2 linked regions of the Fulvivirga ulvae genome follow. The protein of the gene in region 2 interacts with the protein of the main gene of each other region in a pairwise test. Links are inferred from orthologs where the notes say so. Each region holds a gene or a part of one and is shown on either strand. Other genes may lie near its edges.

Region 1 (9,390 bases), 4.2 Mb from region 2 along the record:
GTAATCCAACTTAGAATCACTTTGTCGTTAGCTATAGAAGCTGAAAAATCCAGAAGGTTTATGGGTAGAGGGCCGTTGGAGTAGGTTAAAGTTACTTCGTAAGAGATACCCTGATCCAGTTCATTCCGATCTCCATATGCAGTAGCAGTTATTGTGTGTTGACCTGGAGTGGGTACGTACGACTTGTGATTGTTATTACCTATAGAATAGTTAGTATTTATATTGTTGTCATTCAGCGAGGTGAAATTATGATTATTATTGAGGCTGAAGCGGACGCTTGCTCTTGAGTTTAGGTTATTGGTTGTTGCTATTATGTCCAGCAGCGTGGCATCATAGCTATCTAGGTTTACTACCTGGTTATTGGTTATTGGCCCTAAGTCGGTATCGCCATGATACAACCTTAATCCGGTGATTTGAGGAGTTGAGCCTGAACTACTCAAGACATTTACTTCCATCTGGTCACTATTCATGTTACCTTCATTATCAGTAACTGTCAGGGTAACGATATAATTGCCAGGAGTACTGAGGTTAACCGTTAAGTTAGGCTGCCCGCTGAGTGTGGTTTGGGCAGGGCCATCAACATCCCAATCATAATTAACAATTGTTCCGTTTGGGTCATAGGTAAAGCTTTTGATGCTGAAAGAATGAGGTGGGTTTACGAAGGATTTATCCGGTCCCAGATTCACTAAGGGAGTATAATCGGTTGATATATTCCTTTTTAGACCTAATAACCATTCATAAATATTATATCCGCTGCTGAGGTCATAAACCTGATCCCATCCATTATGACCTTTTGATGTTAACAAAGTAATGTATGCGGGGATATATGGTTCATCATCACAACTGTTCAACTCATCAACTAAGGTTTGAGAACCTTTGCGATCGGTTCCTCCTGTAGGCGGAATAGTGCCATCTACTTCGCCATGGAAAGCCCACACAGCCACTTCGTCAAGTGTGCAAATATTTTCAATCGGAGCATTGCCACTGAATGGGACAATACCGGCCATTCTATCAGGGTGTGCCAGTACGTAATCCCAAAGACCTTTGGCTCCAAGGCTGATACCACTGCCGAATATTCGACTTTCGTCTATATTATAATTGCTTATGATATGATCAATGACATTATTGACCATATCAGTATTCCATTCATAATCATTATTTGCCAAATTACTGCATCCTCCTGCCTTTTTAACATGCGGTGCAACTATAATCATGGGAATGTTATTGAAAAAATTGTTATTCTTTATAGCCCCCGGGAGCCCCTTGCCCACGGAGCATGATATATCTGGCCCGATTGCCTGGGCACCATGAAGATAAACTAGCAGTGGATATGCCTCAGAACCGTTATAGCCGGGAGGGGTAAAAATGAGATATTCTACCGTATCGGCAGATTCAACATCCATATTTAAGGCAAAGGATGAAGAATATGCCAGTGTAAAACAGATGGTTAGTTTAATAAATAGCTGCATAATCGTAGTTGGTTTATTTATAACAGATTGATTATGCCAATGTTTAGGTAAGTTTTGGTTATTTTGGCTGAATAAGTTTACCTGTCACAAGGGTTAGTAAATATAAATAATTTTATATTAAAAATTCATATTCTAAATCTTAACTTTCATTCAACTAGTCGATTTATAAATTTGCACTTTAAATATTCTTAGCTTAATTTTTTGCAATGTTTAGGAAATAACTTACATGGCAGAACTTTCGTTCCATATTTTTTAGAAATCTATGGTGCTTATTTATAACAGATTGTGGTTATCGTATTTGTCCTTTAAATGTGTTTTTACTGGTATTTTGACAATAAAAGGAAGTTATTGGTGATGATTGAAACATAGGCAAATAGAGTTTGACTCATATTCTCTTTTAGCTCTTTAGAGTATTTGTATTGTAATATTTTTAATAAAAAATGAATAAAATCTAATGACTTTAGGTTTTTAGGGTATTTAGTTGAATAAATATTGAGAACTGAGCATAACCTTTTTTATATTTAATATAGTGCTAAACATTGTGTAGAGTTGGTTTTTTGTTAGATGAAGAGACTTATCATTATTATCGCCCTTTCTTTGTCAACCATTCCCGGCGTGATTGGTCAGAATATTTCGCAAATAGATAGCCTTTATTCTGTATTGAAAAAAGTTAAGGGTGTTGATCAAATTGACATTTATAATGCTCTTGCCTGGGAGTATAGAAAATCTCATCCCGATAGTACTCTTTACTTTAGCGGCAAGGCCATTGATTTAACCAGGACTTTAAAAATTGAGGGAAGAATAGCCCAATCTCTTAATTATATGGGTGTGGCATATCATTATAAGGGAGATCAGGTAAAATCTTTTGATTACTACAATATGGCTATGGAGGCAGCCATCAAGCACAATGATTCATCTCAATATGCACATTCACTCAATAGCCTGGGGCGCTTATTTGCCGCGCAGGGAGACTTTGTTAAATCCTACGACTATTATTTCACCGCGCTCGAAATTTTTGAAAAACTTAACGACAAAGAAGGGCTGAGTTACTGTTATAAAAGTTTGTCAGAGCTTTACCAGACACAGAATAATTATAAAAAGGCTCTGGAAATGTCTCAGCGGGCCCTTGATATCAGACTGGCTACTGATAATATTCCGGGGCAGGTTTCTATGCTGCTGGAGATGGCCCAAATTCAGGAGCACAACAGGAACTATGAAAAGGTTTTTGATTATTACCTTCAGGCAAAAGTAAAAGCAGAGTCTATAGATGATGTCATCAACATTGCAAATATCAATATAGGCATATCTAACTTATATTATATTCAGGATAAATTTCCAGAAGCATTGATTTTTGCTCAGAAAGCTTCGAATATGGCTGGTAATACAGGTAATCTTAATCTGCTTAGCAGAATAGATACCCAATTGGGTAAGATATATTTTGTGGAAAAGGATTTTGATAAAGCCAGGTATTATTTCAACAAGGTGTTGAATACGGCCTCGCGCTCCAGAGAACTGATGCTTCAGGAGGACGCCTACTTTTACCTTGCAGAGATTTGCGAGGTAAAGGGTAATATTAATTGTGCATATGAAAATTTTCAACGCTTTGCAGAGGTAAGGCAGGCACTGAATAATGCAGAGATGGCCCGCGCCATTGAACGTTCCGAAGCAAGGCTTGAGATTGAGAAAAAGGATAAGGAAAATGAGTTGCTGCTGGCTAACCAGGCTCGTGATCAGGCAGTAATAGACAGACAACGAACTTATAATACGGCTCTTGCCATAATCGTAGGAGCCGTATTGATATTAGTTGTTAATCTCTGGTTTACGAGCAGGAGGAGGCGGAAAGCAAATGAAAAACTACAACAGAAAAATGCTTACATCGCTAAACAGCAGGAAGAGATCAGTGAGCAAAATGATATGATCAACGCTCAAAATAAAGTTTTGCACAAGCATAATGTGGATTTGGCGGAGCTCAATAATGAAAAGGATACTTTAATGAATATTGTTGCTCATGATCTTAAGTCCCCTTTTAACAGAATTAAAGGTATTGGGGAGCTTTTGCTGCTCTCTGGCCTTGCCGAAGAACAGCGAAACTATGTATCCCTGTTAAAGAGTATTTCGCAGAGCGGTATTGACCTGATCCGTGATTTACTTGATGTGAATGCTTTTGAGTATGACAAGCGTAAACCGGAGATATCAAAGGTTGACATCTACAGCTTACTGCTAGATAAAGTAAAGGGCTTTTATGCAGATGCCAAATCAAAGCAAATTGAGTTGCGGCTTGAGGGAGGTGAGTCCCATATATTCATTAATTCGGATAAGGTTTATTTGTCGAGAATTCTTGATAACCTAATATCCAATGCTATAAAATTCTCAGACCCGGGTAATCCGGTTATTCTGAAAGTAGGCAGAACAGAGAGTTATACATTTATTTCCGTAAAGGATTTTGGACAGGGATTTACGGAAGAGGATATACAAAATATTTACAAAAAATTTACAAAACTTAGTGCCCAACCAACCGCCGGAGAGAGCTCTAATGGGCTTGGGCTTGCCATCGTAAAAACTTTGGTAGGTAGGTTAGAGGCAGAGATAGAATTGGAGACGGAAATGGACAAGGGAAGTGAGTTTGTAATTAAATTTCCTTTGAAAGTTACAGTTACTTCTGAAAAAATCACTTCATAATTTTTAGCAGTTAAACCTAAGTTTTCTGACGTCAAAGTATTGAAAATTTTAAATGCTACTTTTATGAAAAAGATGATTTTCTTCTCAGCTATACTTTTTATGTTTCACTTTGGCATGTATGGCTCAAACCAATACCGGAAAAGGTTGATGCCAGACAGTCTGTTCAACATGTGAGAATAGCGGAGGATAAAGCTTCCGGAGAGCTAACAAAGAAAGAAACCAGGCGCTTAGAGCAGCTCCATATTAGAAAGGCAGAGCGTAAAGCAAAAGCAGATGGCGAAGTAACACCTAAGTAAAAATTGAGGTTCAATAAAACGCAAATTCGAGCCAATCGTCATATACGGCAGAAAAACGATGCTCAGGACAGAGATAATAACTATTGAGATTGTGTACATATATACTCCTCAACCCCCTCTTCCAAATCATGAAATTTCTTTGAATATCCAATCCCTCTCAACTTATCCATATTGGCTTCAGTAAAATACTGGTATTTGTCCCTTATATCTTCTGGGGTATCAATGAAGCTGATGTTTTCCTCTTTACCCATGGCTTTGAATACAGCCTTTGTCAAGTCAAGAAACGTTCTGGCTTTACCGCTTCCCAGGTTATAAATGCCTGAATCTTTTCTGTGATGCATAAGCCAGTAGCACACATCAACAACATCCTTCACATATACAAAGTCACGCATCTGCTCTCCATCTTTGTATTGAGCATTGTGAGAACGGAATAACTTCATTGCACCTGTATCCTTTATTTGGTTATAAGCATGCCAAACAACAGACGCCATTCGTCCTTTATGGTATTCATTTGGACCATACACATTGAAGAACTTTAACCCTGCCCAGTAAAATGGTTTTTCTGACTGTTTCAGAGCCCATGTATCAAAATCTTGCTTCGATTGACCGTAAGGATTAAGAGGTTTGAGGCTTGGGATATGTTTTTCATCGTCATTATAGCCATGCTCGCCTAAGCCATAGGTAGCGGCAGAGGAGGCATAAACAATTGGGATTTGGTATTTTACGCACCTTAACCAGAGGTCCTTTGTGTATTGAGTGTTTAGCCTGTTTAGAAGTTCTTCATCAAATAAGGTAGTATCTGTTTTGGCCCCAATGTGAAAAATAAACTCTACTTCTTCGTAATTAACTTCAAGCCACTGGAGGAATACATCCCGATCTACTTTCTCAAGTATTTTTAGGCCCTCGATATTCTTGTTTTTAATCGGGTTGTCAAACTTGTCAACAGCAATAACATTGTTGAAATTTTCAGAATTTAGTTTTTCAATAAGCTGGCTTCCTATAAACCCGACGGCTCCGGTTACTACTATCATATATGTGAATTTTGAGCAAATTAACCCAATGATTTCTTTAAAACGAAGTAGTACCCTCAAAATCTGTTCTCTTTCGTATATTTGCAAAAGATTTTAATGAGCTGAAAATGGTTTTTTTAAGTAGACAGGAACATTTTAATGCAGCACACAAGCTGTATAACCCCAACTGGTCTGAGGAGAAGAATATTGAGGTGTTTGGCCCATGTGCGAATGCAAACTGGCACGGACATAACTTTGAAATGATTGTCACTGTAAAAGGTGATCCCGACCCAGATACAGGATTTGTTGTCGATCTTAAAAAGCTAAGTATATTGATTCGTAAAGAGATAGTAGATAAGGTTGACCATAAAAACCTCAACCTTGACGTTGATTTTATGCAGGGAAAAATGGCCAGCACTGAAAACCTTGTCATAGAGTTTTGGAGGATACTAAGTGAAAAGCTTCCTAAGATCACTTCATCGGCTCAAATGCATTGCATAAAGCTTTATGAAACACCCAGAAACTATGTTGAATACTATGGTTAAACTGGGCTGATGAAATACTTTGTAATTGCAGGTGAGCGGTCGGGCGATTTGCACGCAGGAAATCTAATTAAGGCCCTTAAAGCATATGATACTGAAGCTTCTGTCAGGGGATTCGGTGGGGATTATATGACAGCAGCAGGAGCCGAGATACTGGTGCATTATCGTGAGCTGGCCTTCATGGGTTTTTTAGAGGTGGTGAAGAACCTCAAAACTATAAAAGGACTGCTAAAGCGCTGCAAAGAAGAAATTGATCAGTTCAAGCCGGATGTCATCATTCTAATAGATTATGCAGGGTTTAATCTGAAAATAGCAAAGTACGCAAAGGAAAAGGGAATTGCGGTATACTACTATATTTCTCCTAAGGTTTGGGCATGGAATCAAAAACGAGCTTTGAAGATCAAAAGAAGAGTGGATCACATGTTTGTTATAATGCCCTTTGAAGAGGAGTTTTATAGGAAATATGATTGGAAAGTTGATTATGTAGGTAATCCCGTACTTGATGCGGTTAATGATTATCGGCCAGATATAAAACGTACCAGGCTTGAGGGAGATTACGTAGCTATTTTGCCGGGTAGTCGTCAACAGGAACTACTTAATGTTTTTCCCGTCATAAATCAAACGATAAGGCAATTTCCTGACCAAAAATTTGCCGTTGCAGCGGTAGATAACCTTCCGGGAGAGCTTTATGAGTCAATTAAGAGTAATCGTAATGTTGAACTGGTTTTTGGATATACTTACGATCTGTTGGCGCATGCTAAGGCTGCAATAGTAACTTCGGGAACTGCTACACTGGAAACGGCCATGTGGGAGGTGCCTCAGGTAGTTGTTTATAAGACCAGTGGTATTTCTTATAAAATAGCAAAATGGTTAATTAAGGTGCCTTATATATCCCTTGTGAACCTAATAGCCAATAAGGAAGTAATTAAAGAACTCATTCAGGATGATCTTAATCTTAAGAATCTCTCAGCTGAGTTGACGAAGATTATAAATAACAAGAACTATAGGAGTGGCATCATTGAAGAGTATCGGCTAATGAAGCAACAACTTGACATAGGCCGCGCTTCTGATAATGCTGCAAGGCTTATGGTTAAATATTTGGAAGGAGCAAAAAGAGAAACTGGAAATACTATGAAAAGAGATCTATAAATTCCTTCAAACCATTGATCCAACAAAAAAAAAAGCCCGTTTTTCATTTCACGGGCTTTCACTTTCTACATCTTCGCTAAACTCTCTTCCAATACCTTCAGCTTAGCTTCGGCATCGGCTTTTTTCTTCTTTTCCATCTCCACTACCTGGGGAGGAGCGTTGTTTACAAAGCGCTCATTCCTAAGCTTCTTGTCGACAGAAGTAAGGAAGCCACGGGTGTATTCCAGCTCCTTTTGCAGTTCTTCTCGCTCCTTGTCCAGGTCAATGCTACCTGCCAGGGGAATGAAAAATTCATCACCTTTTAAAACGAAGCTGGCTGCATTGTCTTCTTTTTGGTCAGTAGACTCTATAGCCTCAAGGTTGGCCAGTTTGAGTATTACCGGGGTAAAGGTGCTGAACTGCTCGAAGTTCTCAGACTTTATTTTAAGTGTAAGTAAGTCCTTTGGAGAGATCTGCTTTGAGTTTCTGATATTTCTGATGTTTGTGATGATCTCAAAAGCCTGCTCGGCCGAAGCCAGTATTTTTTCATCGTACTTGCCGGCTTTTGGCCATTCGGCTACGATAATGCAGTCTTTGCTATCCCTTTCCTTTAGCTCGTGCCATAGCTCTTCTGATATGAATGGCATGAACGGATGAAGCATCTTCATCAGTTTCTCAAAGAAGTTAATCGTGCTTTCCAGCGTTTTAGGGTCTATCGGCTTTTGATATTCCGGCTTTATCATTTCCAGGTACCATGAACAGAAGTCGTTCCAGATCAACTTATAAATTGACATCAGGGCATCAGAGATCCTGAATTTTGAGAAGTGGTCTTCAACTTCCATTAAAGTCTGGTCGAAACGGGCCTGGAACCAGGCAATAGGAGCCTCATTTTGGACGCCACCAAGGTTTTCATCTACTTCCCAGCTCTTTACCAGCCTGAATGCATTCCAGATCTTGTTGGCAAAGTTTCTGCCCTGCTCGCAAAGCTTCACGTCAAACGGTAGGTCGTTACCGGCAGGAGAACTAAACAGCATACCAGTTCTAACGCCATCAGCACCATACTCTTTAATAAGATCAATCGGGTCTGGTGAGTTACCTAACGATTTGGACATTTTTCTGCCCTGCTTGTCTCTTACTATACCGGTAAGATAAACATTTTTGAAAGGCTTCTCACCTTTATACTCATACCCGGCTATGATCATTCGGGCAACCCAGAAGAACAATATTTCAGGGGCTGTCACCAGGTCATTGGTAGGGTAATAGTAGTTAATGTCCGGATTATCCGGATTTTTGAACCCATCAAATACCGAAATGGGCCATAGCCATGAAGAAAACCAGGTGTCCAGTACATCTTCATCCTGAGTAAGCTGTTCTATGGTTATATTCGGGTCAAGTTCTTTGGCCTTCTCCAATGCCTTCTCTTTGCTTACGCCTACTACATATTTGCCATTAGGCAGGTAATAAGCCGGGATTTGGTGGCCCCACCAGAGCTGGCGCGAAATACACCAGTCACGAACGTTCTCCATCCAGTGGCTGTAGGTATTCTTAAATTTCGGTGGAATAAGCTGAATTTCATCATTCATCACGTTTTCCAATGCGGGCTTTGTGATGTCTTCCATTTTCAGGAACCACTGCATGGAAAGTTTCGGCTCTATTACCGCATTAGTCCTTTCAGAGAAGCCAACATTATTGGTGTAGTCTTCAACTTTCGAAAGCTGACCAACGGCATCAAGTTCCTTGGATATTTTCTTTCTTACTACAAACCTGTCCTCACCTACAAAAATCTGGGCCTTTTCATTAAGCGTACCATCGTCATTGAGGATGTCGATTGACTCCAGGTTGTGCTTAATGCCGAGTTCGTAGTCATTGATATCATGGGCAGGGGTTACTTTCAGGCAACCGGTACCAAACTCCATGGATACGTATTCATCTTCTATAATAGGAATAGACCTGTTGATCAAGGGCACCAAAGCTCTTTTTCCTTTCAGGTGCTGGTGCCTTGGGTCATTAGGATTAATACATATGGCAGTATCACCCAGTATAGTTTCAGGACGGGTGGTGGCCACGGTTAAGAAGGTGTCCTCGCCTTCTATTTTATAATTTACATAGTACAGTTTCGACTGTACCTCCTTATGGATTACCTCATCGTCAGACAATGCAGTCTTTCCCTGTGGGTCCCAGTTTACCATTCTTACGCCACGGTAAATGAGGCCTTTGTTATGCAGGTCAACAAATACTTCGATTACAGCCTCAGACAGGCTTTCCT
Region 2 (9,435 bases):
TGTAAAAGCGTTCCATTTCAATTATGAAATGGAGCGCTTTTTATTTATAGAGAAAGAAGAATTAATAATAATTGAGGTTGGCAAGGCATCAAATTAAATTACCTGTGTTTTATTGGTGATGGTAAGATTTTTTAAGGTTTTCTTTCTGTTGATTTTCCCCGTGGGCGTCTCTGAAAAATGTGGAATACTCAGGATGCTTTTTGGTGTCTCATATTTGTCTAATTTCTCCTGCAACCTAACAGCTATATTTTTTAGATCGCTTTGAACACTTTCAGCCTCAATGATCAGGCATACCTTCTGGCCAAGTTTTTCATCCGGTAACCCTGCCACAAAGAACCTGTTTGGGAGCTCCAGTTCATCCAATATTTGACTAACCACTTTTTCAACCTTTTCACTTTGAATTTTTACACCTCCGCTGTTAATAGTGTTATCGGCCCGTCCTAACCACTCAAAATGATGGTTATCTGCCAGGTTTACCAGGTCATTTGTTATAAGTACTTCATGGTTGGTCAGTGCAGACTGTATGGTAAGGCAGCCTCTCGGATCAAGGCCCAGCTTCACTTCTTCAAATGTTGTATATGTTGCTGACTTTTCAGGTCCGTTAAGCCTTTTCAATGCAATGTGCGAGACAGTTTCTGTCATACCATAGGTGGCATAAACAGGGGCAGTTATTTGTTGAAGTTTTCTTTCCAGCATGGTGCTTATAGGGGCACCTCCAACTATTATGGCACTCATTTTATTGAGATGATTAGTTACTTGCTCATATTTAAGCATTTCTTCCAGCTGGAGTGGTACCACTGCCGCAAAGTCTGGTGAATAGCTAATGTTTTCCAGGGGATTCGACGAAGGGTTTACAGCCATGATATTCATGCGATTGATCAAAGCACGCACCAGCATCATTTTGCCAGCTATGTAACCGGTGTCAAGGCAGACCAGCGCGGTTTGGAAAGGTTGTAGCTGTAGCGCATTAATGGTAAACCGAGCACTTGTTTCCATTTGTTTCCTGGTGATGCTTATGGCTTTTGGGGTACCTGTGGATCCTGATGTGTGGATATTAAAGGTGCTTGTGCCGGAAAGCCATTGCCGGACAAAGTCAATGGTAGTTTTTTCAAAAGGGTTTGAAGGGTCAAACTGATCAAGTTTTTCCCAAGCTACGGTCTTGCCGTTGATTTGAAATGCTGGATCCATTTGCTAAAGTGCTTTTAAGTCATGCTCCAGCCTGTCAAAGATGAAATCTTTGACTTCTGATTTTTTGCAGGCTTCAGCTACTTTTTTTACTACTTTGATCGTTTTTTCTTTGAGTTCGGGTGTCAGTTGATCTTTATGGAGCCGGAATTCATGTAATGCTTCATTATAAGCGTGTTCCAGGCTTGGATGTACCTTTTCATCAAGTATTTCAAAACGACTTTCTGCTGCCCAGGCATCAAATCTAAGCTCTTCTTCAACAATGGCCATAAAAGCCTTCTTTTCTTCAAGACGAAGGCTGTCACCAGCTTTAGCTATAACGTAAGCAAGCTCACCTATGGCCCTGTAAATTTCTCTTTTTTCAAACATAGGCTTATTGTTTAGGGTTCAATATCAGGTCAATACGCGCTTCCACATCATCCAGATGATAAGTTGTCATTTTATCTGTAATTCCCGATCTCCTGATCCTGCTTTTCAGCTCTGCCAGCTTTGCCCGGGCCAGGGACCTGATGTCTGACTGGTCTACATTGACATCAATGCGTTCCATATACCTTCTCCAACGTTCAGGCAGGGGCTGTTGTTCTGCCGTCATTAAATATTCGAGTCGTTCGACATAAGCTTTCTGAAGTGTTCTTCTATAAACATCAATAGGTCGGTTACTCTTCAGCTCAACCCATAATCCGTTCTGAAGATCGTCCATCATGTTTATGGCTGTATAGGTGTCGGCTCCAAGAAAAGCTTCCGCCTCAATAAGTCTTTGAATGGTTTCAAAGCTTAGCAGGTCATTCAGATGTTTTACCTGAAGGTTCCGGATTCTTTCAATAGCACCGGCATGTTCTATTCTTCTTAATATGTCCGCTTTGATCAGCCATTCGGGAGTTTTGAAAGCTTCATTAAGTAAAAAGTTCATGGCCCTTTCCTGGTCTTTTTTAGGTACACTCTGATAAACAACACCAGCTTGATCATGTGTTTTGAGGGTCTCTACAACACCGCCGATATTAGCTGTAACGTGCCCGATATACCTGCTCCAGACGCCTGTCAACTCTCCATATAACTCTTCCAGCTCATCATAATTATCATTTCCTTTTGTGGTCCAGCCTATGAGGTTGGCTGCTACAATTTTTAAGTTAGATAAACCATAACTACTGGCTTTAACCGGGTCAGCACCTATGCCTTCAGTTTGAGAGGTGGGATCGAAATCGCCATAGCCACTTCCAAACAGGTATTTGGGGTCACCATCCTTTTCTTTGATCCACTGATCTAGAACAGGCTTTTCCTGAGCGGAAGAGTGAGCGTCAGGGATTACTCTGTATCCCCAGTTTATGGCATAGTGATCATACGGGCCGATCTGACGTATAAATCTGATGTCTTTATCGCCAGGCTGGGCTACATAATTATACCGGGCATAGTCCATGATGGTGGCAGCGATACCATACTTTTGAGTGAAGGCACCTGATCTCAGCGAATCTGTAGGGTATGCAGCACTTGCTTTCATATTGTGTGGCAAGCCCAGAGCATGCCCTACCTCATGAGCTATTACCATTCTCATCATTTCACCGATTTCTTCTTCCGGAGTATCCAGGGTCCGTGCTTTGGGGTTAGCAGCTCCTGTTTCTAACAGATATCTGTTTCTGTATGATCTCAGATGGTTGTGGTACCAGATGATATCACTTTCAATAATTTCACCTGAACGTGGATCTGAAACACTGGGACCCATGGCGTTTCTTGTGGTACTCGCTACGTAGCGTACTATGGAATAGCGCACATCTTCAGGGCTGAAATCTGGGTCTTCTAATGGTGAAGGCGGGTCTTTTGCAATGATGGCATTTTTGAAACCCGCTGTTTCAAAAGCTTTTTGCCAGTCTTCGATACCCATTTTGAAATATTTTCTCCACTTTAGCGGGGTCGCAGGGTCCAGGTAATAGACTATCGGCTTTACAGGTTCTACCAATTCACCACGGGAATAGGCCTCCGGATCTTTAGGCTCCAGCCTCCAACGCCTGATGAAGCTTTTGGAATCGGCTTTGAGCGCTTCTGACCCATAATCTATCTGACTGACCGTGAACCAACCTACCCGCTCATCATACAACCGTCCGGTCATAGGTGTTTTCGGTAGCAATACCATCGACTGGCTCATGATCATGCTGATTGTGCCTGTTTCGGTATACGACGGAGGCTCATCAGCTACATAGGTCATTTCATGTTTTATCTCAATATTGAAAGGGAAGCTTTTCACGCTTTCGATAAATGATCTTTCACTATCCAGCTTTTTTATTTTGTAATTTTTGCGCATTTCCGAAGAAAGCGCACTAAGGCTGGGTATGTCAGTTGTAAAAAGATCGGTGACTTCTATAACGACTGACGTTGAATCCGCTGAAAAAGCCTTGATTTTAAAGCTTTGAAGGGTAGGGGCGTAGTTATTTGATTCTACGGACTGGTAGATAGGAAGCGAGTCGCTGGCTACAGCATTGTAAGATACTGATTTTAAAAGAATACTGTTGTTCCTTTTGAGCCATCGTACTACTTGCTCGCCGGTTTTTGTGCCAGCATTGATATATCCGCCACTAAAGTTGGGTGCTATTTTCGAGATTCTGCTGACCAGCAGCATATCTCTGCCCAAAAGGGTGTCAGGTATTTCGTAGTATACCTTGTCATCATTCTGATGTATTAAAAAAAGCCCGTCGTCAGAGATTGTACTTTTCGTGACAATCTTATCGTAGGGCTTAATTTCCTTTTTTTCCTCTTTTGTGGTGTCAGAAGAGGTCTGCGCCATCTGTTTTGTGGAGTGGCAACCTGTTAACTGAGCTATAGCAAATACTGCGAATAAAATTCTTTTCATACTATGAAGCTACAAAAATTAACAGGCTACCCTGTATTAAAAATGTTCCAGTGGCAACATAGTTTTATCAAGGGAACTTAGGGAACTTCTTAAAGTCCGGGTCTCGCTTTTCGAGGAATGCATTCTTGCCTTCCTGAGCTTCTTCCATCAGGTAGAACATGAGTGTTGCGTCTCCTGCAAATTCCATAAGTCCTCTTTGTCCGTCAAGTTCGGCATTAAGTCCCCTCTTAATCATGCGTAAGGCCATAGGGCTTCTCTGCATCATGATCTTGCACCATTCTACGGTTTCATCTTCAAGGCTCTCTAAAGGCACTACTTTGTTCACCATACCCATTGTCTCAGCTTCAGCGGCAGTATATTGTTTACAGAGGAACCATATCTCTCTTGCTTTTTTCTGGCCAACGTGTCTTGCGAGGTATGATGACCCAAAACCAGCATCAAAGCTACCTACTTTCGGTCCCGTTTGTCCAAATCTTGCATTTTCAGATGCAATGGTTAAGTCGCAAACCACATGCAACACATGGCCTCCGCCAATGGCATACCCGTTAACCATAGCAATAACAGGCTTAGGCAGCTCACGGATGCGTTTGTGAAGATCCAGCACATTGAGCCTGGGTACACCGTCTTCACCGATATAGCCACCGCTGCCTTTTACGTTTTGGTCACCGCCCGAGCAAAATGCTTTGTCGCCTTCTCCCGTAAGAATTACCACGTTTATATCCTGTCTTTCACGACAGATGTCCATGGCTGCAAGCATTTCCATATTTGTTTCGGGGCGAAATGCGTTATAAACTTCTGGTCTGTTGATGGTGATCTTTGCAATACCTTCAAAGAACTCGAATTTTATGTCGTTAAATGATTTAATGGTTTCCCATTTTCTCTTTTCTGCCATAGTATTAAGTTTATTTTATCTATTTAATGTCTCTAAATGTGTTTTTAAAAGTTTTAAGAGTTGCAGTATTCTCTTGACTCAATGTTTCAAGTTCGAGTATCTTAGGCCTGTCACTATCTTCAAAGAACTCTTTCAGGTAATTGGTTAGTTTACTTCTCTTGTTACAGTGGAGGTATTCAAAACCAAATTCCTCAGCTGTTAATTTAGCGGTTAACTTTTGCCTGGTTTCAAAATATTCTTCAAGCTCAGGCAGCTTATCGGGACCGTTGATTATTCTGAAGATCCCTCCGGCATGATTATTTACCAGAACGATCCTTAAGTTTTTCATTTCATAGTTGTGCCAGAAGGCATTTCTGTCATAGAAGAATGCCAGGTCACCGGTAATGAGGGTGTTAATTCGTTCCGAAGTAAAACAATGACCGACTGTAGTACTGTTACTTCCATCTATGCCACTGGTGCCCCTGTTGGCAAATACTTCTACCGATGGGTTTTCAAGTCCGCAAAAATTAGCATATCTGACGGCCATGCTATTGGCCAGATGTAAATTGGAGTTATCAGGCAGGTTATGCATAACTTCCCTGATAAATTCAAACTCTCCAAAAGGTTCATGCGGAAAAAAGGTTTGTAGCAAGCGAGAAGATTTCCTTTCTTCAATTTGCCAGATGTGGTAGTAATTCTCCTGCTTCTGGTTGTCGAATGTCGAAGGGAGTTCTATTTCCGCTACTTTCTTGAAAAAGGTCTCAGGCTCGATCCTTATGATTCTGCTGAGTGATTTGAAAGTGTCGGCTACATACCCGCCAATCTGGATGTGCCAGTGCTCCTGGGGCTGATATTTTCTCAATAGCAGCTTCACATTTTTTGAAATAGTAGAGTTGCCGAATGTTACCAGAAGTTCTGGTTGCAGGCTTTCATGAAGGCCGTTTTTATCCTGCCCCAAAAACAGGTCGGCGTGTCTGATCAGGTCTTCCACTGGGTGGAGATTTGAAATAATGTCTCCGACTACCGGAATTTTCTGGTCTTTAATGATCTTGCTAAGAGGCGCAGAGAGTCGGTTGTCTATGTTATTTTGACCGCCGGCAATGAGAATACGATTAAATTTTTTCCATTTTTCAGTTAAGGTTTCCCACTCCCGGCTGCTCAGGTCTTTAGTAGCCCTGGTTTCTGAAATGGTTTTCATGGCTTCATCAAACGTAATCTCAGAGCTATCTTTTGGGTAGAAGGGTTCCCTCAGGGGTACATTGATATGCACAGGTCCGGCAGGAAATTCTTCGGCAGTATTTATGGCTTCGGAAATCAGGCGCTGGGCATGCCATTGGGCATCGGGATGATCAAGGTCTACGGGGAGGTTATAGCTTTTTTTTATATGCCTGCCATAGAGTTCCGTCTGTCTGATCGTTTGTCCGTCAAGCTGGTCTATCCATTCAGGTGGCCGATCCGCGGTAATCACCAGCAAGGGTATCTTCTGGAAAAAAGCTTCTGCCACGGCCGGCGCGTAGTTGTATGCGGCTGATCCTGATGTGCATACCAGTACTGTTGGCTTTTTTAGCTGTTGTGCTATACCCATCCCAATGAATGCGGCAGATCTTTCGTCTGTAATCGTACGGCAATTTATCTTAGGGTGCCTTACAAATGCAAGCGTAATGGGGGCGCATCGGGAACCTGGCGAAAGTATGGCCTGACTGATGCCATATCTGCTGCAGGTTTCGGCGATATTGTAGATCGGCTGGAGGTTCAAATTATTTAATGATGTTTAGTAAAGTGTTCATTTTAATTTCTGTCTCCATCCATTCTTTTTCGGGCTGAGAGTCTTCTGTCACCCCGGCACCTGCAAAAACTGTGGCCTTGTTTTCTTCGATATGCATGCATCTCAGGTTTACATAAAGGTGTGTGCTGTTGTTTAAATTAGCCGGGCCGAGGTATCCGGCAAAGTATTGCCTGTCATAGTGCTCATGTTTGATCAGAAACTCTCTGGCAGGTTCGAGGGGCATGCCGCAAATAGCGGAGGTAGGGTGCAGCAGTTTCAGCATGATTTCCCCAAGATCAGGAAAATTTGTTGCCAGCATATCAACCTTAAACTCAGTTTTTAGATGCAGCAGGTTTCCTGCAACTACCGTTTTTGGACCCAGTTCTTCGAATTCCCTCAATCGGATCTTCTTAAAGCAGTTAATGATGTACCGGCTTACCAGTGCCTGTTCTTCAATTTCTTTCTGAGTCCAGGCCACATTAGACAGTGATGTGCCCTCCTCAAACTTTTGAGTGCCAGCCAGTGCCACGCTTTTAAATGTATTGTCTTTAACACTGATCAGTAATTCGGGTGTGGCACCCATCCAAACACCTGCCTGAGGCACAAATACAAGCGAAATAAATGCTGAAGGGTAAGCTTTGGCCAATCTCAGGAAGTTATCGCCAACATTAAGGGGTTGGTTGAAAGTAATTTCTTTTTTTCTTGAGGGCACTACTTTTTGAAATTGCCCGCCCTGTATGGCCTTTACCGAGGTGCTTACCAGTTGGGTGAACTTTTGCTTATCACCAATGGTGTCGGCTATTCGGATATCTGATGGTATGGTAGTCTGTACTTTTTCCTTTTCCAGGAAGGTTAGGAATTTTTCAGTTTTAGTGCTTACGTTATAATCCGGCCTTGCTGTTATCTGGTGAGTGCCCATGTTAATGTGCAAGTCAGCTTTAACCAGATAAGTATTACTTGATGTATCAAACGGGGCGAATACGAATCCTGGTGATTTTATATCCAGAGGTTCGGGCGTATGTTGTAATTCAGTTGAAAAATCAACGATCAATTGAATGCTGTCCTCCCCCGGAATTCTCCAAACTGCTACTGCTCCACCTTCCTGTTTTCCAAAAGCCACGGCATTGTTAATGACTTGCTCTATGGGTTGGATTCTGATTTCTTCTGAGATTGTCAAATTTCTTATTTTTTTTGTTCCAGAACGGCCATTGTTATTCTGCTAACACAAACCAGTTCATCCTGTTCGTTGGTTATTCTGATTTCCCAGACCTGGGTAGATTTACCAACGTGTATGGGAGTTGTTTTTCCATAAACATAACCTGATCTGACCCCTTTCAGATGATTAGCGTTAATTTCCAGCCCAACGCAAAAATATTTTGTAGTATCAATGGAGCAGTGTGCTGCTACGCTCCCAAGCGTTTCTGCGAGCGTAACACTGGCGCCACCATGTAAAAGGCCATAGGGCTGATGGTGCCTGTTATCTACGGGCATTTTTGCTATGATAAAGTCGGGGCCGATCCCTGTAAACTCAATACCAAGATGCTCCATCATGGTATTCTTGTTCATTTTATTGATATCGTCAAGGGTTAACTCCGGATTAATCATGCGAATTGGTAAAAAAGGTTATTTTTGCAGGCCAAAAATACAGACAAAATTGAAAAGCAAAAAAATATATTTGATACGGCACGGACAGACTGACTATAACCTGAAAAAAATAGTTCAGGGTAGCGGGATTGATGCGCCGTTAAATGAAACCGGTAAGAAGCAGGCTGAAAGGTTTTACCAGTCTTTTCAGGGGATACCGTTTGATAAGGTTTATACTTCAACACTTCAAAGAAGTATCCAGTCAGTGGAGAAATTCATTGAAAAAGGCATTCCTCATCAGGCACTTAGTGGTCTGAATGAAATTAACTGGGGTACCAGAGAAGGTATTGAGATCACACCTGAAGAGGATGCATACTACCATGACGTTATCTATCAGTGGCAGAGTGGTAATATTACACTGCGAATAGAAGGGGGGGGAGAGCCCACAGGATGTCTATGACAGACAAAAAGAAGCGCTTAACATAATACTATCTCAGGAAGAGGAGGAGCATGTACTGATCTGTATGCATGGCCGGGCCATGCGTGTGTTGCTTTGTCAGATGTTAAATTATCCCCTCCATTGCATGGACCTGTTTTCGCACTCTAATTTGTGCATGTACAAGCTGGCTTATACCGGTGAGATGTTTCTCATAGAGAGCTTTAATGATATCAGGCATTTAAACGGCTACTGTTCATAATTAGCCAATGCCGCTTTGGCTTTGTTGTCCAGACTTGTCTTATATTCGTGATGTTTATAGCCCAATACCTCATTGAAGTAGTATTTGGCAAGTGGAGTGTCGCCCAACTGATGGTATATGTATCCAAGTTGCAGACAAGAATTAGGTGCATAATACCAGTTTTCTCCTGAGGTTTCATTGATAGTGGATGTATAAAGCTTGATGGCATCCTCGATGTCTCCGGTTTTATGAAGTAACCGGGCTTTTCGATAAGTAAATTCTATTTTATCTTTTCTGGAGAAAAAAGTGTGATCTTTGGCTGCTAATAATTTAGCCTCACTATAAAAACCCCCATCAGTTAATAGTCTTATTTTCATGATTGTTTTGTTAGGAAACTGAGGCTGGCTCAGGCTCCTTTCTGCATGCTTATCTGCTTCAACCTTTGTCTGCCCTGTTTGCTGAGCCTTGAGGTGAGCTAGGGTTGCTTTATTGGTGTTGTCACTTAACCAATAGG

What was found.
Region 1: the proteins of menB (region 2) and rfaD interact in binary tests that used the Escherichia coli proteins (3 or more experiments, as listed by UniProt). The link is inferred for Fulvivirga ulvae from one-to-one orthologs.

Annotation. Positions count from the first base shown.
Region 1 is NZ_CP089981.1:424,976-434,365, reverse strand. The notes cover bases 3,501-6,280. They hold rfaD (ADP-glyceromanno-heptose 6-epimerase), read right to left. Parts: upstream 5,476-6,280; coding sequence 4,525-5,475; downstream 3,501-4,524. Other genes in these bases: lpxB (lipid-A-disaccharide synthase), read left to right, coding at 6,009-6,280; LVD17_RS01865 (6-pyruvoyl trahydropterin synthase family protein), read left to right, coding at 5,583-5,999; LVD17_RS28445 (hypothetical protein), read left to right, coding at 4,319-4,444; LVD17_RS01875 (ATP-binding protein), read left to right, coding at 3,501-4,148. In the rest of the region: LVD17_RS01880 (PKD domain-containing protein), read right to left, coding at 1-1,469; more of LVD17_RS01875, read left to right, coding at 2,034-3,500; more of lpxB, read left to right, coding at 6,281-7,145; LVD17_RS01855 (valine--tRNA ligase), read right to left, coding at 7,211-9,390. UniProt on the Escherichia coli protein: Catalyzes the interconversion between ADP-D-glycero-beta-D-manno-heptose and ADP-L-glycero-beta-D-manno-heptose via an epimerization at carbon 6 of the heptose.
Region 2 is NZ_CP089981.1:4,623,909-4,633,343, forward strand. What follows is about bases 3,005-5,829. They hold menB (1,4-dihydroxy-2-naphthoyl-CoA synthase), read right to left. Parts: upstream 4,917-5,829; coding sequence 4,092-4,916; downstream 3,005-4,091. Other genes in these bases: LVD17_RS19690 (zinc-dependent metalloprotease), read right to left, coding at 3,005-4,024; menD (2-succinyl-5-enolpyruvyl-6-hydroxy-3-cyclohexene-1-carboxylic-acid synthase), read right to left, coding at 4,936-5,829. Outside these bases: LVD17_RS19680 (AMP-binding protein), read right to left, coding at 94-1,188; LVD17_RS19685 (hypothetical protein), read right to left, coding at 1,192-1,554; more of LVD17_RS19690, read right to left, coding at 1,559-3,004; more of menD, read right to left, coding at 5,830-6,651; LVD17_RS19705 (isochorismate synthase), read right to left, coding at 6,653-7,837; LVD17_RS19710 (hotdog fold thioesterase), read right to left, coding at 7,843-8,265; LVD17_RS19720 (tetratricopeptide repeat protein), read right to left, coding at 8,930-9,435. UniProt on the Escherichia coli protein: Converts o-succinylbenzoyl-CoA (OSB-CoA) to 1,4-dihydroxy-2-naphthoyl-CoA (DHNA-CoA).